4 regions of the Exiguobacterium sp. JMULE1 genome follow, and region 4 is predicted to be linked to each of the others. Evidence: riboswitches for the same ligand, from Rfam matches in the RefSeq annotation. Region 4 holds a riboswitch; each other region holds the start of a gene.

What was found. A riboswitch is a leader RNA that binds a small molecule or an ion and turns the genes downstream of it on or off. The one in region 4 is predicted to bind S-adenosylmethionine.
Positions count from the first base shown of each region.
Region 1: it holds a riboswitch for S-adenosylmethionine, as region 4 does, so the genes downstream of both, metK (methionine adenosyltransferase) here and EXW93_RS02105 (2,3-diketo-5-methylthiopentyl-1-phosphate enolase) in region 4, are expected to answer to the same signal.
Region 2: it holds a riboswitch for S-adenosylmethionine, as region 4 does, so the genes downstream of both, EXW93_RS14460 (alpha/beta hydrolase) here and EXW93_RS02105 (2,3-diketo-5-methylthiopentyl-1-phosphate enolase) in region 4, are expected to answer to the same signal.
Region 3: it holds a riboswitch for S-adenosylmethionine, as region 4 does, so the genes downstream of both, EXW93_RS15015 (Na+/H+ antiporter NhaC family protein) here and EXW93_RS02105 (2,3-diketo-5-methylthiopentyl-1-phosphate enolase) in region 4, are expected to answer to the same signal.

Region 1 is NZ_SGWC01000002.1:2,253,500-2,261,337, reverse strand. Features, by position in the region: gene pckA (phosphoenolpyruvate carboxykinase (ATP)) at 1-1,439, opposite strand, end outside; SAM riboswitch class I at 1,674-1,800, shown strand; gene metK (methionine adenosyltransferase) at 1,929-3,137, shown strand; gene EXW93_RS12070 (GNAT family N-acetyltransferase) at 3,275-3,763, shown strand; gene EXW93_RS12065 (serine aminopeptidase domain-containing protein) at 3,842-4,546, shown strand; gene mnmM (tRNA 5-(aminomethyl)-2-thiouridylate-methyltransferase MnmM) at 4,597-5,196, opposite strand; gene EXW93_RS12055 (MDR family MFS transporter) at 5,350-6,528, shown strand; gene EXW93_RS12050 (peptidoglycan bridge formation glycyltransferase FemA/FemB family protein) at 6,712-7,746, shown strand.
Region 2 is NZ_SGWC01000002.1:2,756,646-2,764,483, reverse strand. Features, by position in the region: gene rho (transcription termination factor Rho) at 1-959, shown strand, start outside; gene EXW93_RS14475 (type B 50S ribosomal protein L31) at 1,051-1,296, shown strand; gene EXW93_RS14470 (DedA family protein) at 1,333-1,983, opposite strand; gene EXW93_RS14465 (thymidine kinase) at 2,167-2,781, shown strand; gene EXW93_RS14460 (alpha/beta hydrolase) at 2,863-3,621, opposite strand; SAM riboswitch class I at 3,689-3,790, opposite strand; SAM riboswitch class I at 4,040-4,143, shown strand; gene EXW93_RS14455 (methionine ABC transporter ATP-binding protein) at 4,230-5,258, shown strand; gene EXW93_RS14450 (methionine ABC transporter permease) at 5,248-5,898, shown strand; gene EXW93_RS14445 (MetQ/NlpA family ABC transporter substrate-binding protein) at 5,918-6,736, shown strand; gene EXW93_RS14440 (M20 family metallopeptidase) at 6,759-7,838, shown strand, end outside.
Region 3 is NZ_SGWC01000002.1:2,843,988-2,851,825, reverse strand. Features, by position in the region: gene EXW93_RS15035 (alanine/glycine:cation symporter family protein) at 1-135, shown strand, start outside; gene EXW93_RS15030 (hypothetical protein) at 221-682, shown strand; gene EXW93_RS15025 (aldo/keto reductase) at 807-1,619, opposite strand; gene EXW93_RS15020 (hypothetical protein) at 1,778-1,981, shown strand; gene EXW93_RS15015 (Na+/H+ antiporter NhaC family protein) at 2,023-3,333, opposite strand; SAM riboswitch class I at 3,414-3,518, opposite strand; gene EXW93_RS15010 (metal ABC transporter solute-binding protein, Zn/Mn family) at 3,588-4,601, opposite strand; gene EXW93_RS15005 (alpha/beta hydrolase) at 4,772-5,761, shown strand; gene EXW93_RS15000 (histidine phosphatase family protein) at 5,779-6,369, shown strand; gene EXW93_RS14995 (YwpF family protein) at 6,366-6,857, opposite strand; gene EXW93_RS14990 (hypothetical protein) at 7,001-7,327, shown strand; gene EXW93_RS14985 (nicotinate phosphoribosyltransferase) at 7,378-7,838, opposite strand, start outside.
Region 4 is NZ_SGWC01000002.1:355,341-363,178, reverse strand. Features, by position in the region: gene EXW93_RS02120 (sugar ABC transporter substrate-binding protein) at 1-832, opposite strand, end outside; gene mtnA (S-methyl-5-thioribose-1-phosphate isomerase) at 844-1,893, opposite strand; gene mtnK (S-methyl-5-thioribose kinase) at 1,890-3,056, opposite strand; SAM riboswitch class I at 3,135-3,238, opposite strand; SAM riboswitch class I at 3,444-3,545, shown strand; gene EXW93_RS02105 (2,3-diketo-5-methylthiopentyl-1-phosphate enolase) at 3,616-4,806, shown strand; gene EXW93_RS02100 (2-hydroxy-3-keto-5-methylthiopentenyl-1-phosphate phosphatase) at 4,803-5,462, shown strand; gene EXW93_RS02095 (methylthioribulose 1-phosphate dehydratase) at 5,459-6,079, shown strand; gene EXW93_RS02090 (1,2-dihydroxy-3-keto-5-methylthiopentene dioxygenase) at 6,096-6,632, shown strand; gene EXW93_RS02085 (arsinothricin resistance N-acetyltransferase ArsN1 family A) at 6,758-7,246, shown strand; gene EXW93_RS02080 (MBL fold metallo-hydrolase) at 7,307-7,838, shown strand, end outside.

The sequences.
Region 1 (7,838 bases), 1.9 Mb from region 4:
GGGTTGAGTAACTCACTTGGAACACCAGGAACTTCGAGCGGCATATGAAGTCCAAAGATCGGGTGTTCTTCTGTTGGAATCGTTGCAAGTGTGCCGTTAACGGCAGCGTTGACCATCGTCCGTGTATACGATAGCTTCATGCGGCTACCTGTTCCGTAAGCACCGCCTGTCCAGCCCGTGTTGACGAGATAAACGGTAACACCATGACGATCAATCAATTCGCCGAGCATCGTCGCATACTTTTCAGGCATCAGTGGAAGGAATGGTGAACCGAAGCACGTCGAGAAGGTCGCTTCTGGTTCCGTGACCCCACGTTCTGTTCCAGCGAGTTTTGATGTATATCCTGATAGGAAGTGATACATCGCTTGTTCTTTCGTCAATTTGCTGATCGGGGGCAAGACGCCGTACGCATCAGCTGTCAAGAAGACAATCGTCTTCGGATGACCAGCGCGTGACGGAACAGCGATGTTATCGATTGCCGTAATCGGATAAGCAGCACGCGTATTTTCCGTCAACGATGTATCATCGTAATCAGGATGACGGGCTTCGTCGAGTACGACGTTCTCAAGGACGGTTCCGAAACGGATCGCGTCAAAGATTTGCGGTTCTTTTTCACGCGATAGATTGACCGTCTTCGCGTAACATCCGCCTTCGATGTTGAAGACACCATCGTGCGACCAACCATGCTCATCGTCACCGATCAATTGACGGCTATCATCGGCTGAAAGGGTGGTCTTACCAGTACCAGATAGACCGAAGAACAAGGCGACGTCGCCTTCGTGTCCGACGTTTGCCGAGCAGTGCATCGAAAGGACGTTTTCTTGTGGCAAGAGGTAGTTCATGACGGAAAAGATCGACTTTTTGATTTCTCCAGCGTATTCCGTTCCACCGATCAAGACGATTCGGTGTTCGAACGACATCGCGATGAACGTCTCGGAGTTCGTTCCGTCAACGGCAGGATCTGCTTTGAAATGTGGCGCGTAGACGACCGTGAACGGTTCGAAGGCAGCCACTTCAGGATACTCGCGTAAAAAGAGTTGTTTGGCAAACAGGTTATGCCAAGCATATTGTGTGAGCACACGGACCGGAAGGGTGAAGTGCGTATCTGCTCCAGCAGCAGCTTCTGTGTAGTAGAGATGATCAGCTTCGTTCATGTAACGAAGAACCTTTTGCAACAATTGTTCAAATTTGTCTCCATCCATTGGTTGGTTGACATGACCCCAATCAATGTGAGACTCGCAGGAAGAATCACGGACGATGAACTTATCTTTTGGTGAACGACCTGTAAATTTCCCCGTTTCTACAGATAATGCGCCGTTCTCAGCAAGGACACCTTCTTCGTTTCGAATCGCATGTTCGACAAGTTCAGCAACAGATAGTTGTTTGAACACATGCTCTTTCTTGAGTAGTTCTTCGATATTCAGGACCGTCATCGGCATCCTGACCCCACCTTTCCCCTACGTTGGTTTTGGCTCACTGTATTTAGTATGACACATTTATTATATATGACATACTAAAGAGAGAGCAATCATTTTCTAGTGCTGATTTCTATTTATCTGGAAACGCTTTCAGCATTAACAGTTTAACATCTCTTTCAAAAAGTTTCGACTAGAATTTGAAACCTTGCTTGACAGAGTAGTTACAACTTTATATCATGTAATTCGTAACGGATACTCTTATTCTGAGCAGGTGGAGGGAACAAGGCCCGAAGAAACCCGGCAACCGTCCTACATTAATTCACATATTAATGAGGGAAAAGGTGCTCTCCTGAAGCGAAGTAAACACTTCGAACGATAAGAGGGTAAAGGAAGAACGCACAACCTTTCCCTGACCATTTTTTGGACTTGGAAAGGTTTTTTTCATTTTACCGTCCCACTCAACTAGGGGAAATGAGTACACCGTCAAATTCTTTTTTGGGAGGGTCATACATGACAAACCTTAATCGCCGACTATTCACGTCGGAGTCAGTCACTGAAGGTCATCCAGATAAAATCTGTGACCAAATTTCGGATTCAATTCTTGATGCAATCCTCGCAGCGGATCCAAACGCGCGTGTTGCGGCAGAAACTTCTGTTACAACAGGTCTCGTTCTCGTTGCAGGTGAGATCACGACATCCACTTACGTCGACATTCCAAAAGTCGTTCGTGAAACGATTCGTGAGATCGGTTATACACGCGCGAAATACGGTTTCGACGCGGACACATGTGCTGTATTGACATCAATCGATGAGCAATCAGCAGACATCGCTCTTGGTGTAGACCAAGCGCTTGAAGCACGTGAAGGTAGCATGTCTGATGCAGAAATCGATGCAATCGGTGCAGGAGACCAAGGTCTCATGTTCGGTTACGCAACGAAAGAAACACCAGAACTCATGCCACTTCCAATCTCGCTTTCACACCGTCTCGCACGCCGTTTGGCAGAAGTGCGTAAAAACGGTCAACTCGACTACCTTCGTCCGGACGGAAAAACACAAGTCACGGTCGAATACAACGAGAACAACGAGCCGGTTCGTGTCGATACGATCGTCATCTCGACACAACACGCGGAAGAAGTTACGCTTGAGCAAATTCAAGCTGACTTGAAAGAACACGTCATCACACCGGTCATCCCGGCTGAATACATCGACGCAGCAACGAAATTCTTCATCAATCCAACTGGTCGTTTCGTCATCGGCGGACCACAAGGAGATGCTGGATTGACGGGTCGTAAGATCATCGTTGATACGTATGGTGGATACGCACGCCATGGCGGTGGAGCATTCTCTGGTAAAGATCCAACAAAAGTCGACCGTTCAGCTGCATACGCAGCACGTTACGTCGCGAAGAACCTCGTTGCTGCAGGTCTTGCAGACAAAGCAGAAGTTCAACTCGCGTACGCAATCGGTGTCGCGCACCCGGTATCAATCGCGGTTGATACATTCGGTACAGGAAAACTTCCTGAAGCACAACTCGTCGAATTGGTTGCTGAAAACTTCGATCTTCGTCCGGCTGGAATCATCAACATGCTTGATCTCCGTCGTCCGATCTATCGTCAAACAGCTGCATACGGTCACTTCGGTCGTACAGATGTTGAGCTTCCATGGGAGCAAACAGATAAAGCAGCAGTTCTTGAAGAACAGGCAAAACGTTTCGCATAATCAAAAAGTCCGAGAACCCTACGCGGGTTTTCGGACTTTTTTGTTTACGTGGAACTTTGCAGGAAACGAATGTTTTTTCTAGAAGAGGGTAAAAGTACATGAGTCGATTCGTATGAATACAAAGGGGGGTTCCGATTATGGAAATACGCGAAGCTATTCCAGCCGATGCAGGACGTATTCATGACATTGCCGTCACATCCTGGTTGGATACGTACGCAGAAATCTATTCCGAGCGCTCGAAAGCGCATTTCGTGCAGGAAGCGTATCCGCAAGAGGAGGTTGTTCGTGCGATTCGGACGGCAGAAGAAGCACGGGGAGAGTATTTTTATGTCGGAATCATCGATGAGGAAATCGTCGGTTTCATTCATGCTGTTGATGTTGAGGGAACGTGGGAAATCATTCGTCTGTACGTCTTACCGAAATATCAGCAAAACGGAATCGGACGACGATTGATCCGTGAACTCGAACGACAAGGAGCCGTCCCACTCGAAGTATACGTGGAGGCACGTAACTATAAAGCGCGTCAGTTCTTGACCTCATTCGGTTTTGAAGAACTCAGTGAGATGACGGAAGAAGTCTTTGGGCAAGTAGAATCTGTCATTCGCCTTCGCCATGTCGCCTCGTGAAATCCGTCTTGGGACGGTTTTGTGTGCGTTTGAAATAAGGTATCGTAAATAGGAAGTATGAAGTGAAGAGGTGAGTTTGTGGTTGAACAACCAACAGGAATCATCGTATTAGTCTATCCGTTACAACTGCGTGCCCGTCCGAGTGAAGCTTTGATTCGGGTACTCGAACGAGAGTATGAAGTATTGCTCGTCGACGCCCCACGTCGTATCTCGTTTGAAGAACATGGTCAACTGTTAAAAGAAGCATTACGTGAAGCCGGGAAACGCAAGCTACCGATTCATATCGTCGCCTGTAGCATGGGCGCACTCGTCGTCAATCGTCTGTTGCAAGAATATGAATTACCGGTAGCAAGCCTTGCGTTCATTTCACCGTTGTTTGATTGGCACCCTTCGAAACAACTCGGAGGCGTCAAACAAGTCTTCGCAAGTGCGTTCGATCGTTTCCGTCCCGATGCGCCACTCGGTACGTTGCCGTTTGGTCAAAGTACGGAAGATACCGTTCGCATCGGTGAGTTGACCTATGCACAGTACCGGGAAATCGAAGAAGAGATCGTCGTACATGACGAAGAACGAAAAAAACTGCCGCGTGTGAACTTGGCTTGTTTTTATGCACCGGACGATCAGTTCGCAGACGTCAAGTTAACGCTTGAAGTATGCCGGAAAATGGGTGGCGATCAGATTTACTTACAACGTCTACACGGTTTTCCGCATTTTAGTTTCGAACGGTTGAACACACGGTTTGCAGAAAAATTAATGTTGTTCTTTAAGCTTGTTGAAGAATGAAATAACAAAAGTGATGCCTCTAAAAAAGGGGCATCACTTTTTTGTGCCCATCATCCGCGTACTTTTTTCTCGATCGCGATGATGAACGGGGGATGATTTTGTTGGTTCAAGAAGCGATACTGGAGAACGGCATAATCTTGCTGATCAAGGGCTGTGACGTAATCGAGGACAGCGTCACGTTCTCGTTTTCCTTCCAAGTGACCGTGATAGACGACGAGGACGACAAGACCGCCGGGAGCGAGGACCGGGAGGAGGGCATCGAGTGCTTCAAGCGTCTCTTCTCCGGTCGTCGTGATTGATTTGTCGCTTCCAGGCAGGTATCCGAGATTGAAGACACCAGCGCGGACAGGACGTTGTTCGTCCGAAAGACGGGCACCGACATGGATGTGGCTTTCATGGTAAAGGTCGACGCGTGCTAACATTCCGGCTTCGTCGAGACGTCGCGTCGACTCCTCAATGGCTTGTGCCTGGACGTCGAACGCAAGAACCCTTCCTTCTGGACCGACACGTTCTGCTAAAAACTGTGTATCATGTCCATTTCCGGCAGTCATATCGACGACGCAGTCTCCGGGCTCGATAACGGACTCGAGTAATTGTTTCGTATAAGGTAATACACGGGCAAGTGACATGGCATAGACTCCTGTTCCTATAGTCTGTTTTTCTAGTAATGGTTCAGTATGTGCAAGATTCTTTCTGCATTATATCATTTTTTGATTCGTTGACGAAAAGCGAAGTAGCTTGACAGTTAGGGGACGGATTGCGTAAAGTGGCAAGGTTGAGAATGAAATAGGAGGACCACAGGTATGCCAAAATTACCAAAAGCGGTCTGGATCCTCGTCCTTGCGATGGCCATCAATACGACGGGATCCTCTTTTTTATGGCCGTTTAATACATTATATATTCATGAATATTTAGGAGAGTCGATGACAAAAGCAGGGATGGCATTGTTCGTCAACTCTGCCTTAGCAATCGTCGGAAACTACTTAGGTGGAAAAGCGTTTGACCGTCTCGGTGGCAAGAAGACGCTTGTCATCAGTGTCATCGGACTTGTCCTGTCTTCCGTTGGCTTGTTGCTATTTCATCAGACGTACCTCGGATACGTCGCGATGCTTGGATTGATTGGATTCGTCGGTGGGATGGTTTTTCCGACGATCTACGCGATGACGGGTGTCATCTGGCCGGAAGGCGGGCGCCGTGCCTTTAATGCGATCTATGTCGCACAAAACGTCGGTGTAGCGCTCGGGACAGCAGTCAGTGGTCAAATCGCTGCCTTTTCGATTCAGTACATCTTCATCGCCAATCTCGTCCTCTACATCGCCTTTGCCATCATTTTGTTAGTCGGTTTATCCTGGATTCAGGCACCAGCGCGGATGCATGCGGCACATGACGAGATCGAAACGACACGCACACCCCTTGCGCGCGGTGCGGCACGGACGATGTTGCTCGTCTCGATCGGGTATGCCTTACTTTGGTTCGTTTATGTGCAATGGCAAGGAACCTTTGCCGTACACACGAAATCGCTCGGTGTCACGATTTCCGAGTACTCGATTCTTTGGACGATCAACGGAGCACTCATCGTGTTCGCACAACCTTTATTAACACCAATTCTCCGGTGGTTTGGAGATGACTTGAAGCGACAATTGATGACCGGTACAGGAATCTTCCTCTTGTCTTATCTGATCGTTCCGTTCGCAGGCGGCTTCAAGATGTTCCTCGTCGCGATGATCATTTTGACGATTGGTGAGATGTTCATCTGGCCAGCGGTTCCTGCTATGGCGGCGAGACTCGCGCCAATCGGAAAAGAAGGAGAGTTCCAGGGATACGTCAATATTGCCGCTTCAGCGGGACGGATGATCAGTCCGACCGTCGGAGGGTTGATCTACGATTTATCCGGTATGTCAGCGGTCTTCTTGACATTGATTGGATTGATTCTGTTAGCAGGCGTCGTATTCCTTCGTGCCATTCCTAAAATCACATCATGAGCATCATCTGTAAGACAGCGGACATTAGATTCGCTGTCTTTTTTTTACATCATTAATGCGCTAATTATAAAACAAATCATTATTAATATGGAATATTTCGGCAAAGAAACGGGTACTTTCTAATCAAGAACTTGAAAAGAAAGTTCATGTGAACGTTGCTTCTTTTTGACTGGAGGTGCACGAATGGAAAGGTGTCAATTCATCACAGATGCCGCAACTTGGACGACACACGTACAGCAACAGCCTCTTGATATCTTCTACAGTCACCAATACGTCACGCTTAACGCTAGACCGTCTGAGCAAGCGGTGTTATTCCGTTATGAAGGTCATGCGGGAACACTGTTCTATCCCTTTTTAAAGCGTCGGATTTTTGATACGCCTTATTCAGATCTCATCACGCCGTATGGCTACGGCGGACCGGAAATCGTCGGTCGCTTAACCGCAACTGAAATGCAGCATGCACGTCTATCGTTTGAAAGGTGGGCGGAGCAAGAATCGGTCGTCTCGGAAATGATTCGCTTTAATCCGTTGACGGGCAATGAACGACTCATGCGTAACTGGACGGAAGCTTCTTTCATCCGTCATACGACGAGCATTGATTTGCGCCCCTCACTAGAAGAAATCATGCAGACGTTCCATAAGAAAACGAGAAGTATGATTCGTAAATCGCTCGCTTCACCGTTAACCGTTAGAACAGGAACACGAGACGATTTATCTGTTTTTTTGGCGTTGTATCATGAAACGATGGACCGGAAGAATGCTTCGGCTCATTACTATTTTACGGCGAGTTATTTTGAGCAATTATTTGAAGCGAATCCACTCTGTGAGCCATTGTTACTGATTGCGGAAATCGACGGAAAACCTGTTGGTGGATACTTCGTATTGCTCGGAAAAGAATATGCCCACGGTCATTTGATTGGTTGTAAGCGGGACGAAGCGAAGATGTTCCCAAATCAACGACTTGAGTACGAAGCGATTCTTCAGGCGAAAGCACGCGGTCTCGTCGAACAACATCTCGGAGGTGGATATCAAGAACGGGATAGTCTCTTTGAGAGTAAATGCCGTTACACCGGGTACCGTTTATTTGAGTATCATCAAGGAAAATCGATTCTTCAACCAGCCATATACGATCAGTTGTGTATACGATACGGGTCAGATGCTAATTCGGATTATTTTCCGGCTTACCGACAAACCAGTGTCCAAATGGCGACAAGTTAAACAGTAACTAAATGAAGAAGGTGAAACGACTACATCGTGTAGTCGTTTTTTTGATATGCTGAAATCATGATAGATCAATTGAGGGGGATGTG
Region 2 (7,838 bases), 2.4 Mb from region 4:
ACGGTGAAGCACCGGATACTGCCCGTAACCGTTTATTCTTCCCGGCACTGACACCAATTTATCCGGACCGATTGATGCGACTTGAGACAGAACCACGCCATCTATCCGTTCGTGTCATGGATATGATCGCACCGGTTGGATTTGGTCAACGTGGTTTGATCGTCGCACCGCCAAAAGCAGGGAAGACGTCACTCCTCAAAGAAATCGCAAACTCGATTCAGGAGAATCATCCGGATGTCGAACTAATCATTCTCTTGATTGATGAGCGACCTGAGGAAGTAACGGACATTGAGCGTTCGGTTCCAGGAGCAGACGTCGTCAGCTCGACGTTTGACGAAACACCGGACAACCACGTCCGAATTTCTGAACTGGTCCTCGAGCGGGCGATGCGGCTCGTCGAACACAAGAAGGATGTCGTCATCTTGATGGATTCGATCACGCGTCTAACACGGGCCTATAACTTAACGGTACCGCAAAGTGGTCGGACGCTCTCGGGCGGAATTGATCCGGCTGCGTTCCATAAGCCGAAACGGTTCTTTGGTGCAGCGCGAAACATCGAACACGGTGGTAGTTTGACGATTCTTGCGACAGCACTCGTCGAGACAGGATCGCGCATGGATGACGTCATCTATGAGGAATTCAAAGGAACCGGCAACATGGAACTGCATCTCGATCGTAAGTTGTCAGAGCGTCGAATCTTCCCAGCGATTGACATTCGGAAGTCCGGTACACGGAAGGAAGAACTGTTGCTTCCGAAAGAGCAGCTCGATGCGCTTTGGGCGATTCGCCGGACGATGAATGAGTCGAACGAGTTCGTCGATACGTTCCTGCGTAAGATTCGTGATACGAAAAATAATGAAGAATTTTTCGTCGTACTTGAGAAAGAACAGAAGAAGGCGGTCCGACGCGCGCCAGCTAAACCACGTACCGTCAAGAAGGAAACGACGACAGAAAAATAACTATTGCGACGCATAAAAAAATCGTTTAGTATAGGAAGGTAACTTACTCTGGCTCAGCAAATGAACCAGGGCGGAAGGAGAGAAATCAACCATGAAACAAGGAATTCACCCTAACTACAACAAAGTAGTATTTATGGATTCAACGACTGAGTACAAATTCTTAAGCGGTTCTACTCGTTCTTCGAACGAAACGATCACTTGGGAAGATGGTAACGAGTACCCACTCATCCGTGTGGATGTGTCTTCAGACTCGCACCCATTCTACACAGGTCGTCAAAAGTTCAACGCGGCAGATGGTCGTGTCGATCGCTTCAACAAAAAATACGGCCGCAAGTAATTACTTGTTGGTTCTTAAAAAAACAGCCTGTCTCCATTACGGAAGCAGGCTGTTTTTGTATAGACTGAATTGTGAACGATAAGTGAGATACGTCTTCAAGACGAACGAGAAGGCGATTCCGCCAGCAATCCCGATTAAATAGGGCATGACTTCCGGATGTGCCAAGACATAGTCCATGACTTTATGGAACGAGAGATGGCGGCCGACGAAGTAACCGGCACCTAAGAACACGCTGATCCAAATCAAGGCACCTGTATACGCATAACTCGCAAAAACGCGAAACGGCATTTTTGAGACGCCTGCAAAAAAGGCAGAGAGTTGGCGGAGACCAGGTATGTAGTAACCGATGATCAAGACCGATTTTCCGTAACGACGAAAACCGGCTTCAGCGGAAAGAATATGTTTTTCTGAGATACGCATTTTCGGTCCAACGCGGTGTAGTAGTGGCATACCGAGTTTTAATCCGAGTAAATAGCTGATCGTCATCCCGATGCAACTGCCGGCGTAAGCGGCGAGAATCGTACCGACGAGTGGTAGATTGCCTTGATGCATCCAAAATCCGGACAAAACGAGCAGGGTCTCATCAGGAACCGGCAATCCCACGATACCACCTGCGAGAAGGACGGAGAGACCAAGGGCACCATATTGGTGCAGGATGTCATGTAAGAGATGATGAATCGGGGACACCTTCTTTCGTGAGAATCTTCTTCTTCAGTGTACAGGAAATAGGGGGCAGTTGGAATGAAAGGACAAAAATTCTAGGGAAAGAAAAAATGAATTTTGATTTCCGGAAGTCAACCCTTTTTCTCGATACCGTTTCGGGCTATACTCGTTAAAGTGACTATTTTTAGAGGACGGTGTCGGACGATGATGCATGTAATAAATCAGTACGGCTGGATCGAAGTAATTTGTGGCAGTATGTTTTCCGGGAAATCGGAAGAGTTGATTCGTCGTGTCAGACGGGCGCAGTACGGCAAACTGCCCGTGCAAGTATTCAAGCCGGCAATCGACGACCGGTACCATGAAGAGCATGTTGTCTCTCACGTTGGCAACTCTGTCGTAGCGATTCCGATGGCGACGAGTCGTGATCTTTATGCGGCAGTAGCAGAAGAAACACAAATCGTCGGGATCGATGAAGTTCAATTCTTTGATGATGAGATCGTACAAGTCATCGAAGCACTCGCACAAGACGGAAAACGCGTCATTTGTGCAGGCCTTGATCAAGATTTCCGGGCAGAGCCATTTGGGAAAATGCCTGAATTACTGGCGCGCGCAGAATTCGTGACGAAACTACAAGCCATCTGTCTTTCGTGTGGGGATCCGGCTTCCCGGACACAACGTTTGATTGATGGGAAACCAGCCAACTATGATGATCCGATCATCCTAGTCGGAGCGTCGGAATCGTATGAGCCACGTTGCCGTCATTGCCATGAGGTACCTGGAAAACCGAAGCCGCTCCAATCGGTGCAGCACCAAGAAAATTAAAAAAAGACGTACCGATGATGGTCGTCCTTTGATGTAGCAGCTATTTGCTTCCATATGGAAACGAATAGCTGTTTTTTTGATTCAGCCTGTTTCTTGCGAAAACTGACACGATTGTTCGATAAAGCGAATCGTCTCACGAACAATCAAATCCTGATCATGATCGAGTGTCGCAACGTGATACGAGTTCAGTAAACAGTAGCTTCGTTTATCATTTGTTCCGATGTGCTGGTGCAGATAATCCGAGCTCGAAGGTGGAACGACGTGATCGGTCGCTGAGTAAAGAATCAATGTCGGTAGAAGGATCGATCCAAGGCGTCCTTTTGTTTCATCCATTAGGCGAACAAGTTCGAACGCACAACGGCTCGGAACAAGATCATAGATGATTTCAAAGGCTGCTCGCTTAATGTCCGGTGCGCCTTCCGGTAAATACTCTGGACCGTCCTCGAACGAAAGTGATTCATAGGATGGAACGGAGAGTGCGGCATTGATCGTAATGATGCCGGCAAACGGAATCCCGTCAGCGGCGAGCGACAGCGCAAGCGTCGCACCCATCGATTGACCGATGACGAAGACTTGATCGCATGTTTCTTGTAAACGTTCATAGCCGTCTTGCAGGCTTTGCTTCCAACATCGAGCAGTCGATTGTTCGAACTCGCGGACGTTCGTTCCATGTCCACGTAAGCGCGGGGCATAGACGGTAAAACCTTCAGCAGCGAATGCCTCACCGACGTCCCGGACACTTTGCGGAGTGGCGTTAAAACCATGACAGATTAGAATGCCGATCGATCCACCTTGAAAATAAAACGCTTCAGCACCAGTCAATACAGGATAGTTCATCATTACTATTTTTCCTCCATTCATGAAAAAAACTCGTCGACGTCACTGCTTGGACGCCCACGAGTTTTTCACCGTATCATCCAAAGCCGCGCTTTGCTGGTCGGAGCACCTTACAAATTGCAGGTTGCCGTGAAGTCATAGAGCCAGGTCTCTCGTTCACTCTTGATAAATATCATATTGGAATTGTCGGAATAATCATTGAAACGATGGTAGCACGACCAAAAATGACTTGTCAAATCTTTCTTGACGAATCGTGATCCGTTCATTAAGCTAATTCATAACTTGTAAATCCATCGATATGCGCCAAATGGATTATTTTTGCAAAGTTGGTTGACTTTTAAAGTTTCGACCCGTAATGTAAAAATTAGTTTTACGACATAAGCAACAACGCAACAACACACATACGAATTTCATACCGCAATACTTATCCAGAGAGGTGGAGGGACTGGCCCTACGAAACCTCGGCAACAGACTCATTATGAGCACTGTGCCAATTCCATCAGACAGATGTCTGAGAGATGAGTGGAGTGGATTCTGCCACTGTGCGGATCCAGGTCTCTTCTTGTTTCTCAAGAAGGGACCTTTTTTGTTGAATGAAGGGGGAAAACGGAATGATTGCATTTCATCAAGTCAAAAAAACGTACGTCACGAAAGATCAGACGATTGCAGCGCTAGACGGTGTCGACCTGACGATCGAGAAAGGCGAAATCTTTGGTGTCATCGGCTTTAGCGGTGCCGGGAAAAGTTCACTGCTCCGCTGTGTCAATCTGTTAGAACGACCGACGTCAGGAACGGTGACGGTCGATGGGGAAGATTTAACGCAACTGTCTCCGAAAAAATTACGCCAAGCAAAACAACGGATTGGAATGATCTTTCAGCACTTCAATCTATTGAATGCGAACACGGTCTTTACGAACGTTGCAAAACCACTCGTTCTCGCAGGCGTCAAGAAAGATGAGATTCGCCGTCGGGTGACGGAGTTGCTCGAATTCGTCGATCTCGCGGACAAGGCGGATCATTATCCAGATCAATTGTCGGGTGGGCAGAAACAGCGCGTTGGTATCGCCCGGGCACTCGCGACGCAACCTTCCGTCCTTTTATGTGACGAAGCGACGTCAGCACTTGATCCCCAGACGACACATCATATTCTTCAGTTATTAAAACGGATCAATGCAGAGTACGGGATCACGATTCTTTTGATTACCCACGAGATGGGCGTCATCCGGGAGATTTGCGATCGTGTAGCCGTCATCGAAGCTGGGAAGCTAATCGAGTCAGGAACGGTCTTTGATGTCTTTTCAAATCCGCAGACCGAGACGGCACGGAACTTTGTACGGTCCGTCATGCATGACGAGATTCCAGCGTCGATTCGTCAGTTGATCGAGTCGCGAAATGCGCATCCAATCTATAAGATTCACTTCCTTGGACATCACACCGGACAACCACTCTTGTCGCAAGTCGCAAAACGCTTCGACGTCGATGTCAATATCCTGCACGGTAGCATCACGGAGTTGCAGGAGACGCCGTTCGGCACATTACTCGTTGAACTGATCGGTGAGACGACAGAAGTGAAACGTGCCTTACACTACATCGATCAGGCACAGGTAACCGTTGAGGAGGTGCTCGCTGATGCTAGTTAACTACAGTGATATTTGGACAGCATTTTTGCAGACGATGACGATGGTATCCGTTTCGCTCTTGTTCTCGACCTTGATCGGCTTACCACTCGGTATCCTGCTTGTCGTCACGCGAAAAGGAGCGTTACTTGAAAATGTTCCGTTGTTCACGTTCTTCAACAGTATCGTCAATATTTTCCGCTCGATTCCGTTCATCATCTTACTCGTCGCGATCATCCCGTTGACGCGCTTGATCGTTCAGACATCGATCGGAACAGAAGCCGCAATCGTTCCGCTCGTCTTTTACGCTGCACCGTACATGGCGCGTCTGATCGAGAGTTCTTTACTCGAAGTCGATAAAGGCGTTCTTGAAGCAGCAGAAGCGATGGGCGCGACACCGTTTCAAACGATTTTCCGCTTCCTCCTACCGGAAGCACTCGGTTCACTCATCCTGAACTTAACGATCGCGACGGTCGGCTTGATCGGGGCATCGGCGATGGCAGGCGCCATCGGTGGTGGCGGTTTGGGTGACTTAGCAATTACTTACGGCTATCAACGGTTTGATACGAAAGTCATGATCATCACGGTCGGGATTCTCGTCATCTTAGTCCAAGGCTTACAGACGACAGGCAACATCGTCGCACGAAAAATCAGAAGACATTAATCAAGGGAGCGATTCAGCCATGAAAAAAGCAGTAGCAATTGGAGCAACACTCACGACGATTTTATTTGCCGGGTGCGCAGCATCAGGAGAAGACGAAAAGACGATCAAGCTCGGTGTCAGCGGTTCAGACACACAAGTTTGGGATTATGTCGCCAAAAAAGCAGAGAAGGAAGGCATCAAAATCGAGCTCGTCAAGTTCTCCGATTATGTCCAGCCGAACATGGCACTGGCTGAGGGCGAGATCGACGCCAATGCCTTCCAGACGATTTCCTACTTCAACGCTTTCAAAAAAGAACATAACTTGAAGCTATCGCCGATTGCGACGACTGTCATCGCACCGATGGGGATTTACTCGGATAAATACAAGGACGTCAAAGACATTCCAACTGGCGGAAAAATCGCTGTTCCGAACGAAGCGACGAACATGGGACGCGCCCTCTTGTTACTGCAAGAAGCAGGTCTGATCAAGCTACCGGACGACTTCGATGGTAACGGTTCGGTCGATAAGATCGTCGAGAATCCGAAGAAGCTGAAAATCGTTCCGATCGTCGCCGGACAAACGCCACGCGTCTTACCGGACGTCGCGGCGTCTATCATCAACAATGGCATCGCGGTTGACGCTGGCTTCAACCCGATCAAGGACTCGATCGTTCATGAGAACGAGACAGCAAAACCATACATCAACATCATCGCGACACGGACGGAAGACAAGAACAAAAAAGAACTGAAAAAAATCGCATCGCTGTATCAACAAAAAGATGTCGCGGCCTTCATCAAAAAAGAATACAAAGGCAGTACGATCCCGACGTTCGTTCCACTGAGCGACATCGGCGAATAATTTCAAAAGGAGAGTGGACAGTATGACGACACCAGTACGCACGACATGGGTAGAGACGATTGAACAGGATATCGAACAAAAACGGGAATCGTATCTTGAGACAAGTCACCGGATTCATGCAACGCCGGAAATCGGGAACGAGGAATTCTTTGCTTCGCGGCTCCATGCGGAGCGTCTAACGGCGGAAGGTTTTACAGTAGAACTCGGCGTCGCGGGGCATGATACCGCGTTCTTCGCGAAGAAATCGAGCGACCGACCAGGCGCAACGATTGCCTTTCTTGCTGAATACGATGCGTTGCCGAGTATTGGTCACGCGTGCGGTCATAATATCATCGGCACGACGAGCGTCGCAGCGGCGATCGCGCTCAGTAAAGTGCTCGATGAAGTCGGCGGGAGTGTCGTTGTCCTTGGAACACCAGCCGAGGAAGGTGGACCGAACGGCAGTGCGAAAGGCAGTTTCGTCAAACATCAGTTACTGGAAGGAATCGATGCAGCCTTGATGGTCCATCCGTCGGGACAAACACGGATCACTGGTTCTTCCCTTGCGGTCGATCCACTCGACTTTGCCTTTACGGGTCGTCCGGCGCACGCAGCGGCGTCACCGGAAGAAGGCATCAACGCCCTCGACGCTGTCATTCAACTCTTCAACGGAATCAATGCCTTACGTCAGCAGTTACCAGACGATGTCCGGATCCACGGGATCATCACGCATGGAGGCGATGCGCCGAACATCATCCCGGAATACGCAAAAGCACGTTTCTTCATCCGGGCAACGACACGGGAACGATTGAATGCCGTCACGGAAAAAGTCAAAGCCGTCGCCCAAGGCGCGGCACTCGCGACTGGGGCGACGCTCGATGTCATCGCCTTCCAAAATGAAGTCGATAACCTCGTCTTCAACCGGACGTTCGACCGTCTGTTCCAAGAAGAAGCAGAGGCGCTCGGCGAAATCGTTCACTTGGACGAACGACCGGGTCTTGGTTCAACGGACGCCGGTAACATCAGTCAAGTCATCCCGACGATCCATCCGTATATCAAGATTGGACCAGATGATCTCGTCGCCCATACGGAAGCATTCAAAGAAGCGGCCCGTTCAGAAGCT
Region 3 (7,838 bases), 2.5 Mb from region 4:
GCCCTAGATGATTACATGACACAACGAAAAGCAGGGAAAGAGCCGCGATTCTATGCGGACTCGATTCCGAACTTGCCGGGGAAAGATACGCTTGAAGCATGGCAGGAATCAAAAGAAGATGAAAAAGCGATCTAAGGAAAGGGAGTCAGAGAAATCTGGCTCTTTTTTTGTATAGAACGAATTTAAAAAGGGAATACAGAGTACAGAAGGGAGGGGGAGAATGGAAAACGTACATTTCGTCCGCGTCACGGATGCGGTCTGGGAGTCGTTCGGAAACGATCCCCACATCATCATGGACTGGATTTTATTCATTCATGAGACACAACCCGATCATGAACAATTATTCGCTCTCGAACAGACGAACGCCATCTATCATTTGATGAATCAAATCGATATCTACATTGATCAAGACACACATTACAACCTGGGACGAGCGATCGTTGGCGAAGAGTTGATCGTCAACGAAGAAAAAGCGGCGATTGTCGGTATTCTTCCCTTGCCACTCCTCATCATATCGGCTGAGGTGATGCGGAATTTCGATCAACGGGCACTCGCTTCGATTCATGATGAAGCTGGAACACCGGGCGAATTCGAGGATATCTGGGAACAGTTTGCTGATTTACGTGCCTATTTTCAAAAAGCAGAAGAAGCGGAAGATACGATTTTAATTTATTATGTCTGAACAGCTTCAAGCATAAAAAAGAGACTCGCTTCCAAGTCGTAGACTGGAAACGGGTCTCTCGTCGTTCAGATGAAGCAAGACGTCTTCACATGGAAGCCGTTCTTTTTTTACGATAACCTTTAGATTAAAAATCGATTTCGTCCGGATCTGGTCCGAGGCGGACATCCGTTGCGATACGATCAATTTTCTCAAGATCATCAGCATCGAGTTGGAAATCAAAGACGTCGAAGTTTTCCGCAATGCGTGCTGGAGTGACGGATTTCGGAAGAGCGACGATGCCGTTGTCGAGGTGCCAACGTAAGACGACTTGTGAAGGTGTCTTGCCGTGCTTCTCTGCGATTTCCTTGAAATCATTGATTTCGAGGAATTTCCCTTGCATGAGTGGGCTCCATGCTTCGACTTGGATATTGTGATCTTGCAAGTATTCGTGTAGTTCGTGTTGCGGCAATTGTGGATGCAATTCGACTTGGTTGATCATTGGAGCCATCAATCCCTCTTCTGCCAATGTATCGAGGTGATGTTCCTTGAAGTTCGAGACACCGATCGCTTTGATCTTGCCTTCTTCGTACAATTCAACCATTGCTTTCCACGCTTCGATATAGCCTTCGACCGGCCAGTGGATGAGATAGAGGTCAAGATAATCTGTTTCGAGACGTTCGAGCGATTCTGCGAATGCTTCCTTCGTCCGACCGGCACGAATATCATCGTTCCAGACTTTTGACGTTAAGAAGAGATCCTCACGTTTCACGCCGCTTTCCTTGATTCCTTTTGCGACACCGCGCTCGTTTTTGTAGACAGCAGCTGTATCGATGTGACGATAGCCGACACGTAGTGCTTCAGCGACAGCAGCAGGTGCTTCTGTCTCTTCATCTACTTGCCAGACACCGAATCCGATTTGGGGAATCGTAATACCGTTTGAAAGTTTTGCGTATTGCATGTGTTACTCCTCCTCATAAAACGTAGTTTAGATTTGCTCGTTTAGTTTAGCATGAACGAACGAAGACGTCCGTTTCTATGCTCATGGAGAAATAGGATATGATATAAAATAGAAGCGTAATAAAATCTGAATGCCTGTCCGAAAAAGGAGGATAACAGATGGCTCAAAAGAATAAAAAGCTATCAAAGGGAGCTTGGCTTAGTATTGGTGCCTTGCTGGTCACACAAGCAGTGAGTCTGTTTTTCAGTGCACGAAAGTCAGGACGTAATCCATGGGTGTGGGGAGGTGCTGGACTCCTTCAGTTTCCACTTCCGGCAATCGCCTATTTGATCTTAGAAAGACAAGCAAAGCAGAAAAAATAACAAAACAGGTCTGATCATAGCGATCGGACCTGTTTTTATGATTAGGAAGAAATTTTTTCTTGCTTCGCAGCTGTCTTCTTCATGCGTGGCAATCCGAAGAAGATGGCGATTGATCCACAAACGAAGAGGAGGAACGGATAGAACAGATACGGAATCAGTTCAGGAGAAGCCGTCTTCGTCAATTCTGCTGCAATCAATAGTTGTGCCCCATACGGAATGATGCCTTGAATACCACAAGAGAAGATATCAAGGATACTCGCTGATTTCTTGCGATCGATTTCATACGTATCGGCGATTTCAGCTGCCAGTGGTCCAGCGACAAGAATCGAGATCGTATTGTTCGCCGTTGCGAGGTTCGTCGCACTAACGAGTGCCGCCATACTGAATTCGGCACCGCGACGCTGTGAAATCTTGCGCGTCAGCGTCTCTTTCAAGTAAGCAATTCCACCGTTGAACGTAATCAAACTGACGAGACCACCCATGAGGAGCGTCAAGATTGAAATCTCTGCCATGCCCATCATTCCTTTTGACATCGAAAGGACGAACCCACTTAAACCGAAGCTATTGTCAATCATACCGATGATGCCAGTGAGCAATGTACCACCGACGAGAACGAGGATGACATTAACACCAAATAGTGCAAGGACGATGACGGCGAGATATGGAATCAATTTGTAGAACTCGAATGCTTTAGCCGTTACCGCATCGCCAGAACCAGAAACGAATGCGAGTAAGATGACCGTCAAGATGGCAGCCGGGAGAACGATCATGAAGTTCGTTCGGAACTTATCACGCATGTTCGTTTTTTGCGTTCGAACGGCAGCGATCGTCGTATCTGAGATGAACGACAAGTTATCGCCGAACATCGAACCCCCAACGACTGATGCTGCTGCGATCGCGACGTTGATGCCTGTTGCTTCATGAATACCGAAAGCGATCGGCGCGAGCGCGGCAATCGTTCCGGTAGATGTCCCCATCGCCATCGAGATGAAGGCAGCGATGACGAACAGACCGCTCATCAGGAGTGACGGAGGTAGGAACGTCAAAGCAGCATTGACGGTCGCATCGATGGCACCGATTGCTTCTGCCGTTCCAGAAAACGTACCGGCTAATAAGAAGATGAAGACCATGATCATGATATCGGGATTTCCGGCACCGGTTGCGATTCGTTCGACCGTTTGATTGATGGATCCTTTCGTTGTGATTGCAGCAAAGATTAAAGCAATCAATGCGGCGATAAGGATCGGAAATTTGTAAAAGTCGTCATAGAAGATCCCGGCTCCGATGAAGAGGACCAGGAATACGACGAGGGGAAGCAGTGCCCATTTGTTAGGCGTGATCGTTTCATTCATTGTTGACACCTCGTTTCTCAAAGGTACAAAAAAAGACCCCTTCGCAAGAAAGAAGGAGGTCTTTATGAAAAAAGACGCTCTTCTTATCTCTCAAGCTTTCGCTTGCTGGATTTGGCACAGTACGAATCAAATCGTCCGCTGCCGAAACATCATTGGGCCAGTCCCTCCGTTTCTCGCGATAAAAAGAAGTCATTCAATTGTTGTAAAACACGTTTCTTACCGTACCGCATTGAGTAACGCGTGTCAACTGTACTTTACTGAAGTGCTTGTTTTAATGTTTGGACGTTTTCTTCCATCAACTTGAAGTACGAGCTGTTTTGTTGCGCTTTCGTGACCGACTCTAGATTATGAATCGTCACGGATTCAGCTCCGATTTCTTTTTGGATGACACGTGCGACCTTCGGTGAGACCGTCTCTTCGAACGCGACGTATTTCAAATCATGCATCCGTGCTTCTTTCACTAAAGTGGCCAGTTGCTTTTGTGACGGTTCATCGGAAGGAGAAATTCCCGCGATCGGCAGTTGTGTGAAACCATATCGTTCTGCGAGGTAACCATAAGCGGCATGCGTAACGAGAAGTTCTTTTTTTGATCCATCAGCGACGGCTTGTTTAAATTGTTCGTCCAATTCATCAGCTTGCTGATCGAACGCTTTTAAGTTTTTCTCGAATGTTGCTTTGTCTTTTGGTACTTCTTTTGATAAAGCAGTTGTAATCGAGTGTGCCATTGCTTTTGCGTTGACAGGGTCGAGCCAGACGTGTGGATCGTATTTTCCGTGGTCATGACCCTCTTCTTCATGCGCATGTTCGTCCGTTGCGTGATCATCGTGCCCTTCTTCTTCGTGAGCATGTTCGTCTTCTGTATGCCCCTCTTCTTCATGTGCATGAAGCGTAGCATCCGATTCTAGCAAGTTGACGTCTTTACTCGTCTCAATGAAGCGGACGTCCGTGCCTTTTAAGCTCTCTTGGATTTTTTTCGAATACGGCTCGAGCGTCGTGCCCGTTAAGAGGAACAAGTCACCCTTAGCAATTTCAGTGAGTTGTTTTGACGTCGGCTCGTAAGAGTGAGGATCTGCTCCAGGTGGGACGATCATCTTGACGTCGACTTGATCACCACCGATTTCGCGGGCAATAGCAGCTGTTGCGAACGTCGATGCATAGACTTCTGTCTGGGTTTTATCTGAAGTCGATGAATCGGTATTCGAACCGCAAGCGGCGAGGACACTTGCACTCGCGAAGGCGATTGTTAAAGCAGGAATAATTTTTTTCATTATATGATACCTCCATTATTAAAACGTAACAATTCCGATTTGGACTTTCTCACTATAGCGGAACGCTGGTGAAGCGTCAAGTAGGAATACCGAGACGTTCGACATCTTTTAAAACGGGGTAAAAGGATAATAAAGTGAAGAAACTGGCACGTCTTTTTGGAGGTGATCAAGTGAAACGTGAAACTGCATGGCTAATGGGGGGAGCTGCATTATTGACGACGGCAGCAGCGGGAGCGAGTATCTGGAACAATTATGGTGCACTACTTCGATGGACCGAACCCGCCTTGCCACTCACAGAAAAACAACTTGCACCGCGGACGCTCACCTACAAACAGGTGGGAGACCGCATCTTACAACTCGATCTCTATTATCCACCAGGAGAAGGACCGTTTCCAGTTGCCATCTATGCACACGGTGGTGCATTCGTTCGTGGAGAGCGCGATGACATGTTCTGCTTTAGTCCAATCGTTGATCGACTACTTGAACTCGGAGTTGCCGTCTGTAGTATTGAGTATCGTTTGTTCGAAGAGGGCAGTTATTTTCCGGATAACCTCGAAGATGTACGGGATGCGTTATGTTTTTTGAATAAGGAAGCAGAGGGTCTTCGAATTCTAAGAGGACGGATGATGGTATGGGGAGATTCAGCCGGAGCCGCACTCATGCTGACGACGGCACTTGCCCCATCTGCTTTCGTTGGTGAGCGCGATGAGCGGCACATGCCATTGATCAGTGGTGTGATCGCTTTATATCCACCGACGAACTTTTTGCTGTTTAATTTCATTCAGACTTGGATTGCCCATATTAAGTTCTACAAGGGGGGACGAGAAGAATGGCGCAAGCTGATGACGCACGTCTCACCCGTCACACATTTATCGTCGGATGCTCCGCCAATCATGCTCTTGCACGGTAAAAAAGATCCGATTGTTCCGTTTTCTCAAGCCTTGCATTTCGTTGAGAAGGGAGCGGATGTCGGAGCCGATGTTCGTTTGTTTTCCTTTCCGAATGGTACGCACTCACTTGCTAGTTTCGCTCAGACGGAAAATCCGTTAAAGATCGAACGATTGCTTGAACGAATTGAACATTTCACCTGTCAGGTACTACTGTTGCCACCTCGACAACTTCCGAATGGAAAACATGATACAATCAGTCATATTTCTTAAATGAGGGAGACAGAGACATGACTGAAATTTGTTTAGTGCGGCATGGTCAGACGGATTGGAACTTAAACGAACGGATTCAAGGAAGAGAAGATATCCCGTTGAATGCAACAGGAAGAAGACAAGCGGAACTCAGCGCCGCTTATCTATCGAATGAAAAGTGGGATGTCCTGTTAGCAAGTCCCTTGTCGCGTGCCGTTGAGACGGCGGAAATCATCGGTCGTGCTGTTGGCTTAACGATTACAGCGACAGACGAGCGACTTGTCGAACGCGAATTCGGAGCCGCTTCCGGTGAACCAGTCGCAGCGATTTACGAGGCTGTTCAAGCGAACGATACGACACTTGTGCCGGGTCTTGAAACGGAACAAGCCATCCAGGATCGCGTGTTCGATGCGTTACAGGAAGCGACACGCATGTATGAAGGGAAACGAATTCTAATCGTCTGTCACTCGCATACGATCAAGGCAGCCTTATCATCGATTGATGCGACGTTCAGTTACCGGACACCTTTGAAAAACGCGTGTGCGAATTATATCCATCATACAGATCACTATACGATTGACCGAATCAACGTAGCGGACCACATCACGGATGAGGTCGAAAAACCTTAAGAAACGGGTGCGTTCGGATGCTCTGTCAAATATTGCTTGAATGTTTCTTTAGCGATGCTTGTGATATGGGCGCCACGTTTCGAACGACGATCCTTATATTCTTGAACGAGTTCTTCGCCAGCGAATCCATCTTCGACGACTTCGCGTAAGATCGATTCAGATAAATCATTCTTCATCATGACCATCTTACCCGTGAAGACATACGAGACGTTTTCGCTTAAGACAGTCCGTTCAAGGGGCGTGACGATCATCGCGGCAGGGTCATTATCAGGTCGTGAGATCGTGATTTCAATCAAAGCACGTAAATGTTTTGTGAACAATTCATCGACGATCGGCTGATCCGTTGGAGGAACGACGATTTCTGCAACCCACTGTGCCGTCTGTTCGGTACTGACCGTCAATCCGTCCTGAATGGCGACGGGAATCGTCGTATCACGTCCTGACTCGTCCATTAAAATGCGTAAAGTGCATAACTTAAAGGTTTTCATGAAAAAAATGCCCTCCCTTGATCGCTTACGATTTTCCTACAGTATACCGTGAGGAATGTAAGACGGGAAACTTTTCCTGACGAAATTCGTATGAACTATGTTTAAATAAGACTAGATACTACTAAACAGGAGGATCGTTCATTATGCCGCAAGTACTCATTGGAATATTAGGAATCCTGGGTATCATTCTACTTGCCCACCATATCATCATGTATTGGCATGCTGAACCGACAGACCGCCCGACGCTTGCATATCGCATTGCGCTCCTGATTGCCTGTTTGCTACTCATTAGTGGAAGTGATCATTTAATCAGTATTTTCTACGCGGATTCCTTAGCTGAATTCGGTCAACGCATCACGTATATCGTCTTCATCGGAGGTGCACTTGGCTTCGCATGGTACTTTCGTAAGAAGATGGAACAAGCGCCAACAGAAATGACACCTGTCGGAAACGAAGCAGGATTAACATGAGAAAAAGCGCCGTTCATCCTGAGGGAGGAAGAACGGCGCTTTTTGGCGTCTTATTTTAACCCACTTGCCAGTCGGGTATCCCGAATCATGTCGAGTTTGAGCTTCCAGAGACGATCGCTGAATGTGACAGCATAGATCTCTGGCAAGCGCAGTCGTTTGTACTCTTCCCACAGACGACCAATCTGTGTTTCGTGGAAGTGGCGACTCTCTTCGATCGTCGGCACTGTATAGATCAACTCTCCATCCTTGAAGATCGGTTCAAGTAAGCGCTCGACCTTGAACTGTTCGATGCGGTTCCGGAACGATGGGTCCCGGACGTCGATGAGATCGACAGCTTCAAGTGTTGACGGATCTTCGTCCATCAACGTCACGTAATCGCCTTTGAACTTATCCGTCACCGGATCGATGATGCGATAGACTTCCTTGATATGGGGCGTCGTCGTCTTGGCTTTTGACGAGGATACTTTAATGACGGGTACGAGCTCGCCATCTACTTCACGTGCGACCAATT
Region 4 (7,838 bases):
TACTGCCTTTTTCACGCATCAGGTTGATGTCCTGATTCGAGACATCGATCGAGATCAGCGGGATTTCTTGACGTTTATTATCCTTGAGCGATTTGTAAGCCCCTTTTGCAACTTCGTCCCATGCACCCCAAACCGCATCGATACTTCCTTTCGGATATTTCGCGAGAATCGCATTCATCTTCGTTGCGATATCCCCTTGGACATCTTGGAAGTTTGTCGGTCCAACCGTCTCAAGCGTTTTGATTTTACCGTCTGCTTCGTACGTCTTATAGATTTCCTGACGACGATCGAGTGGGGCAAAACCTGGTCCGAACCAGAGTTTGATGACACGGACCGGCTTTTTGTCCGTCACCTTCGTCACTTCATCGAGCGATAGCTTCGCGAGTTGATGATCGTTTTGGAACGTTTCCGTAACACCTTTTAACGCCGTTCCTTTTTTCTTCGTGACCGTATCGAACGTCACGACCTTCAGTCCTTTGTCGACCGCTGGTTTGATCATGTCATAGGCGTAGTCTTCCTTACCGTGCGAGATGATGAGCCCATCATAATCTTGTTGAATCGCTTGCGCGACAAGCTCCTTGAACTTGACGTCGTTACCTTCCGAAATGAACGTGCTGACTTTAAAGCCGAGCGCTTCGCCTTCACTTCGTGCGCCATCAAGGAATTGTTTCGTATGATCATCCGATGCCAGGTTGCGGATCACGGCGATCTTGACGTCCGATTGAACCCCTTTTGGTACATCCTTGACGACCTTCGTCGTCGTGGCTTCTCCATTCGCACAAGCCGCTAGTAACAGTGCCGGTGCTAGGACGGCGTAAGCTAGTTTTTTCATGACATATCTCCTTATCCGAGGGGTTGAAGCCCTGTTAATTGTTCAATCGTTTCTTCATTCGGTTGCGTGATGACACCAAGTTCGGTGATGATGCCCGTAATCAATGTGTGTGGTGTGACATCAAACGCTGGGTTGAAGACAGCGACGCCTTCCGGTGCTGTCGCAATACCTTGGACAGTCGTCACTTCCTGCGGATCACGTTCTTCGATTTCGATCGCGTCTCCGGAAACGAGCGAGAAGTCGAACGTCGAGAGCGGTGCTGCGACGTAAAACGGAATACCAAAAGCTTGCGCGAGCAATGCCAATTGGAACGTCCCGATCTTATTCGCGGTATCGCCGTTTCGTGTAATGCGGTCGGCACCGACGATGATCGCGTCAATCTGTTTTTCTTTCAGCGTGTGAGCGACCATGTTGTCCGTAATTAACGTGACATCGATCCCGGCACGTTGAAGCTCCCATGTCGTCAATCGTGCTCCCTGCAGTAACGGTCGCGTCTCACTCGCAAAAACGGATAATTCAATGCCGCGTTCTTTTGCGATGTAGAACGGCGCAAGTGCTGTTCCATAAGCAGCGGTCGCAATCGATCCAGCATTACAAATTGTTAGAATCCGGTCGCCTGACTGGAATAATTCCAGTGCATGAATCCCGATTTGACGTGACGTCTGCGCATCCTGGTCGTATAAAGCGACCGTCCGTTTTTCCAACCGTTCGCGAATCTCTTCTACCGACGTCCCGTCTTGAATGATTGGATTCAATTGATCGAGGACATTTCGCAAGTTGACGGCCGTCGGTCGTGTCGCGAGTAACGTCGCCGATGTCTCAAGCAAGGCTTGCTTGTAGACCGGAAGCGCCGCTTCAAACCGGTATGCTTCTTGAACGAGCACGAATCCCCCAAATAAACTGATCGCAGGTGCGCCCCGAACGCGCAGTTGTTTAATCGCCTCAACGGCTTGCGCGAGATCAGCAATGACTTCATAGTGCTCTTCCTGCGGTAGACGTGTCTGATCGAGAATCGTCAAGACACGGTCTTCGTAACGGATACTTTGAACGAATGTAGTCATCGGCTAAGTTCCTCCGTTACGTCAAAGTTTCGTAAATCATCGAATGTCCGGCATTCTGTACGGCGTTTGATTAACGCTGTTCCTAGACGGAGAGCGTGACGTTTCCGCTCTAAGCGTTCCGTCGTTGAATTGATTGATTCTAAATCAGCGACCGGTGCTAGACCGATCGTCCGCCGAATCAATTCGCAACCGGCGAAGCCAAGGGCATCCTGCAAGATCGTGCTCAATACATCATCGACGAGTCCTGGTGCCTGGAACGGTTCGACGGCTTCCCGTTCCCATAAGGCACGGAACGTTGAAGCGAACGTCAGCCAGAACGTATCGACATCCTTGATTCGGGCGTCACGTCGTGTAGGGTAATCCGGATATGCCGCGAAGAATAAGTGGGCGATGAACTGTCCGACATCGAATCCAAATGGACCATAAAAGGCGAATTCAGGATCGATGACTTTCGTTTCCGTCGCTGAGGCGAAGATGCTTCCTGTATGTAGATCGCCGTGCAGCAATGCATCTCCTTTCGTGATGAAGAGCGCTTCGAGTTTTGCGACTTCGCGTTTCAACTCATCGTCTGCCCATAGACGTGCCACCTCTTCTTCGAGTCCGACTTCAATCTCGTTCGTCTCCGCGTCATGAAACGGATCCGTGAAGATTAATTTTTCCGTGATGTCGCACAAGTCTGGATTGTAGTACGTTCGGGCGACACGTTTCTTTTCAACCGGACCAAGCGCAAAGTCCGATGTATGGAATAACGTCCGAGCGAGATAAGAACCGATATGTTCCGCAAGCAACGGATACTGTTCACCTGCGAGTAAACCGCTTCGAACGATCGTCAAATGTGAAAGATCTTCCATGACCGTATACGCCTCTTCGTGACTAGCATGAAAAACACGTGGTACGAACGGTACGGCATGTCGCGCGAATTCACGGAGTGCGGATTGCTCGATCCACGCTCGTTCGAGCGATAACGGCCAGCTCTCCCCGACGACCTTCGCATATGGTAATGCTTGTTTTAAAATCAAGCGATGTTCGCCTTCTCGAATCCGAAAGACGAGGTTGAGGTTCCCGTCGCCAATCTCTTCTGCTTCGACGGCTCCATCGCCGATCAGTCCTAATGTCCGAACACGATCAATCGCGTCCTGTTCTGTGAATGCTTTATATGTCATCTCAGTTTCCCCCTATGTGATACACGAAAAAGCGCCTCTTTTCGTCATCGAAAAGAGGCGCAGAAAAGTCACTGCGTCCTCTTATCTCTCAGACGAAACGTCTGTTGGATGTAGCACCGTGCCTAGTGGTCGGTTGCTGCGGCGTCATCGGGCCAATTCCCTCTGCCAACTCGCGATAAGAGTCGTATGTAGTTGTCGTGTGTGATATTGATTTGAATCTTACGCAATCGACTTCCTCGCTGTCAAATCGAAATCAAGCAGAAACGGACATCATTTTTAAGTCATCTATAGAAAGAGTATTTCCAAAAAAATAAATTTTCTAAAAATAGTTTGACAAGTCACGATTCTCATGTAAAAATTGCAATTAGATTTCACAATTTCATCCAATTCTTATCAAGAGCAGACGGAGGGACAAGCCCTACGATGTCGCAGCAACCGACCTTTTGGCACGGTGCTAATTCTTGCAGCTACTAAGCTGACAGATAAGAGTCCACGTTCGAATCATTCATGGTCTCTTGTCGCTGACGAGAGACCATTTTTTTGTTGAAGGAGGAAAGACATGGCTTATATCACTGCTACTTATCAATTGACTGCCCGTGATCGACTCGAGCAGCGCGCTGAACAACTCGCGCTTGGTCTGACAGTCGGTTCTTGGACGGAACTGAATCATCTCGAACAACAACAACTCGCCTCGTTCAAAGGGGAAGTCGTACATACCGAAGAGCGCGATGGCAAAGGATATATCACGATTCGTTATCCGGAACATAACGTGTCGCGCGACTTTTCTGCGATTCTGACGACCGTCTTCGGGAAACTCTCACTCGACGGTGAAATCAAATTAACGGAATTGCTACTACCCGATACATTTACGTCGGACTTTCCAGGTGCGAAATTCGGGATTGAAGGGGTCCGTTCCTTGATCGGTGTCGAAGATCGCCCATTGTTAATGAGCATCTTCAAAGGAGTCATCGGACGCGATTTATCGTTCCTTCGTGATCAACTCGAAGGACAACTCGCTGGTGGGATTGATCTCGTCAAAGACGATGAGATCCTATACGACAATCCGTTGACACCGACGATTGACCGGGCACGAATCGGACGTGAGGTCATCGATGCTCACTTCCACCGGACTGGTAAACGTGCGTTATATGCGATCACACTCAGCGGTCCCGTCTTTACGCTCAAGGATCAAGCCAAGCGATTGATTGACGCTGGAGCGACTGCTTTCTTGCTGAATACCTTCACATACGGACTCGACGTCTTACGCGAACTGGCAAGTGATCCGGAAATCAACGTTCCAATCTTCAATCATCCGGCATATAGCGGTGCGTTGATCGCTAGCCCGAATCACGGAGTCGCAGCTCCTGTCTTACTCGGCACATTACCGCGTGCTGCTGGAGCAGACTTGACGCTATTCCCGTCTCCTTACGGCAATGTCGCTTTGCCAAAGGATGTCGCCCGTGGCATCGCGGTCGAAGCGACCCGTCTCGGTCAGACGAAATCGATCTTCCCGGTTCCTTCAGCCGGTATTCATCCTGGACTCGTCGCTCAACTCGTACGGGACTTCGGTATCGATTCCGTCATCAACGCCGGTGGCGGCGTACATGGTCATCCGCAAGGTGCTGCGGCTGGTGTCACCGCTTTCCGTCAGGCACTCGATGCGGCACTCGCAAATGAATCCCTATCGACGGCAGCATCGCGTCATGAAGAATTACGGATCGCCCTCGACGCTTGGGGGATCAAGTCATGACCGTACGGATTCTTTGTGACTTCGACGGTACCGTGACGACACAGGATAACATCATCGCACTCATGCAGGCATTTGCGCCAGCGAGTGACTTCGAACCGTTAAAACGCGGCGTACTCGACCGGACGTTATCGATTCAAAGTGGTGTCGGGCAAATGTTCGCACTTCTGCCATCTGATGGGAAAGCGTCCTATCTTGACTTTTTACTGGAGCGCGCCGTCATTCGCGACGGATTTTCGGAGTTACTGCAGTACAGTCGTCGTCAAGACATCGATTTCTCGATCGTCAGCGGCGGAATGGACTTTTTCGTCGAACCGATCTTAGCGCCATTCCTTGAACAAGAACAGATTTACTGTAACGTCGCCGATTTCAGTGGTCCATTCGTCCATATCGATTGGCCAAACGCCTGCGATGCCCATTGTACGAACGGGTGCGGCTGTTGTAAAACGTCCGTTGCCCGGACACTACGTAAAGACGGTGACGTCATCATCGTCATCGGCGACTCGGTGACGGACTTCGAACTCTCAAAACAAGCGGATCGTGTCTATGCCCGTGATTATCTGATCACGTTGTGTGAAGAGAACGATATCGCCTATACACCGTTTGAGACGTTCCATGATATCGTTCATGATTTAACACGAGCGGAGGTGACAACATGACATTCATGCGACGCTATGAAGAGCTACGCGCCATCAAACAAGAGCTTGCGGCTCGCGATTGGTTCCCTGGTACGAGTGGCAATCTCGCCATTCGGACATCCGGTGTCCCGGTTGAATTCCTTGTGACGGCAAGCGGAAAAGATAAACGGCAGACGACTCCTGACGACTTCGTTCATGTCGATGCGACCGGTCAATTGATCGGTGAGCAATCCGGGCGTCCTTCCGCTGAGACATTGCTCCATGTCGAAGTGTTCAATCGAACGGACGCCGGTTGTTCCCTGCATGTCCATACGATTGCGAACAATGTGATTTCGGAACTCTATGGCGATCAAGGCAGCATCACCTTTTCCGGTCAAGAAATCATCAAGGCACTCGGACACTGGGAAGAGGATGCGACGGTCACGGTACCGATCATTCCGAATCATGCGGACATTCCGACGCTTGCCGCTGCTTTTGCACCTCATGTCACAGCAGACAGTGGTGCCGTCCTGATCCGCAATCACGGAATCACGGTCTGGGCACCGACCGCCTTTGAAGCAAAGAAACACCTCGAAGCCTTCGAGTTTTTATTCAATTACACGTTGACGTTGCAATCATGCCGTCAATCCATTCATTAAAAGGAGGAATCATCTCATGGCAACAGTCTTATTCCAAGAAACAAACACACGGTATACGGATCAAACGGAAGTCGCTGACTTCCTTGCGTCACGGGGCGTTCTTTACGAACAATGGGACGTTTCGAAACTTCCAGCGCCTCTCGTTGAGAACTTCACACTGACGGATGCAGACAAACAAACGATTCTCGATACGTTCGCTCCCGAAATCAAAGACGTATCAGAACGTCGTGGGTATCAGACAGCTGATATCATCTCACTTTCGGATACGACACCGAACCTTGATGAGTTACTCGTCAACTTCCAGAAAGAACATCATCACACGGATGATGAAGTTCGTTTCATCGTTAGCGGTCATGGCGTCTTCGCGATCAAAGACGAAGAAGTCGGCTACTATAACATCGAACTCAATCCTGGTGATTTGATTTCCGTTCCTGTTAACACACGCCACTACTTTACGCTTCAAGACGATCGTAAAGTCGTTGCTGTTCGGATCTTCGTCACGACAGACGGCTGGGTTCCGATTTATGAAAACGAGACGTCAACGGTCTCTTAAGAACGATAAAAGCGCTGATTTCCTTTATATGAAGGGAATCGGCGCTTTTTCTTATCGCACAAACATATCACTACATTGACACGTAACCGATATAATGAAGGAAAAGCGATGAGGAAGTGAGCGTCATGCATATTCGTCCCGTAACGGAACACGACTTACCAGCGATTCTCGCCATCTATAACGAAGGCATCGAAGATCGAATCGCAACGCTTGAGACCGACCAAAAGGACTTATCCTTCATGACCCAGTGGTATGCAGAACGCACCGATCGATATGCCGGATATGTCGCTGAAGATGACACAGGTGTCCTCGGCTTCATTTCCCTCGATCCGTATAATCCGCGTCCTGTCTATGCATCCGTCGGTGAGATTTCGGTTTATATCACCCGGACTCATCGTGGACAAGGGATTGGCACACGTTTGCTTGAAACGGCTGAGCAATACGCCCGTGATCATCAGATGCATAAACTCATTCTCTTCACCTTCCCATTCAATAAAATCGGACAAAAACTCTATATCCGCTCCGGGTTTCGGATCGTCGGAACGTTTAAGGAGCAAGGACAGTTGAACGGTGAATATGTCGACGTCATGGCGATGGAGAAACGCTTGCGATAGGATTCATTGAATGCCAGACGGGGAATAGTCAATTCGAGTCATTGAGAGAGGATGAACCTAATGGATATTCAACAAATTCGCAATGCAACACTCGTTGTCACGTATGCCAATCAAGTCTTACTGATCGATCCGTTCCTCGGCGAAAAAGGCAGCTTGCCTCCCTTCGGTCAAACACCGAATGCCATCGCTAATCCACTCGTCGACTTACCGGTCGATGTCAACACACTGCTCGATCCTGACGCCATCTTCGTCACGCACCTGCACGCTGATCATTTCGATGATGCTGCTAAACAACTATTACCCAAGCATTTGCCACTCTATGCGCAGCAAGAAGAAGACGCGCAGCATATCCGAGAAGCCGGCTTCACGAACGTCTCTTCCTTCGATTCCGGTGTGACGATCGGTGATATCCAAATCCATCGAACAGGTGGACAGCATGGTGTCGGTGAAATCGGCGAACGGATGGGACGTGTGTCTGGGCTCGTCCTCACCCATCCGGACGAACCAACACTTTATATCGCAGGTGATACGATCTGGTGCGACGAGGTCGCGCATGCAATCGAACAACATACACCCGATATCATCGTCGTCA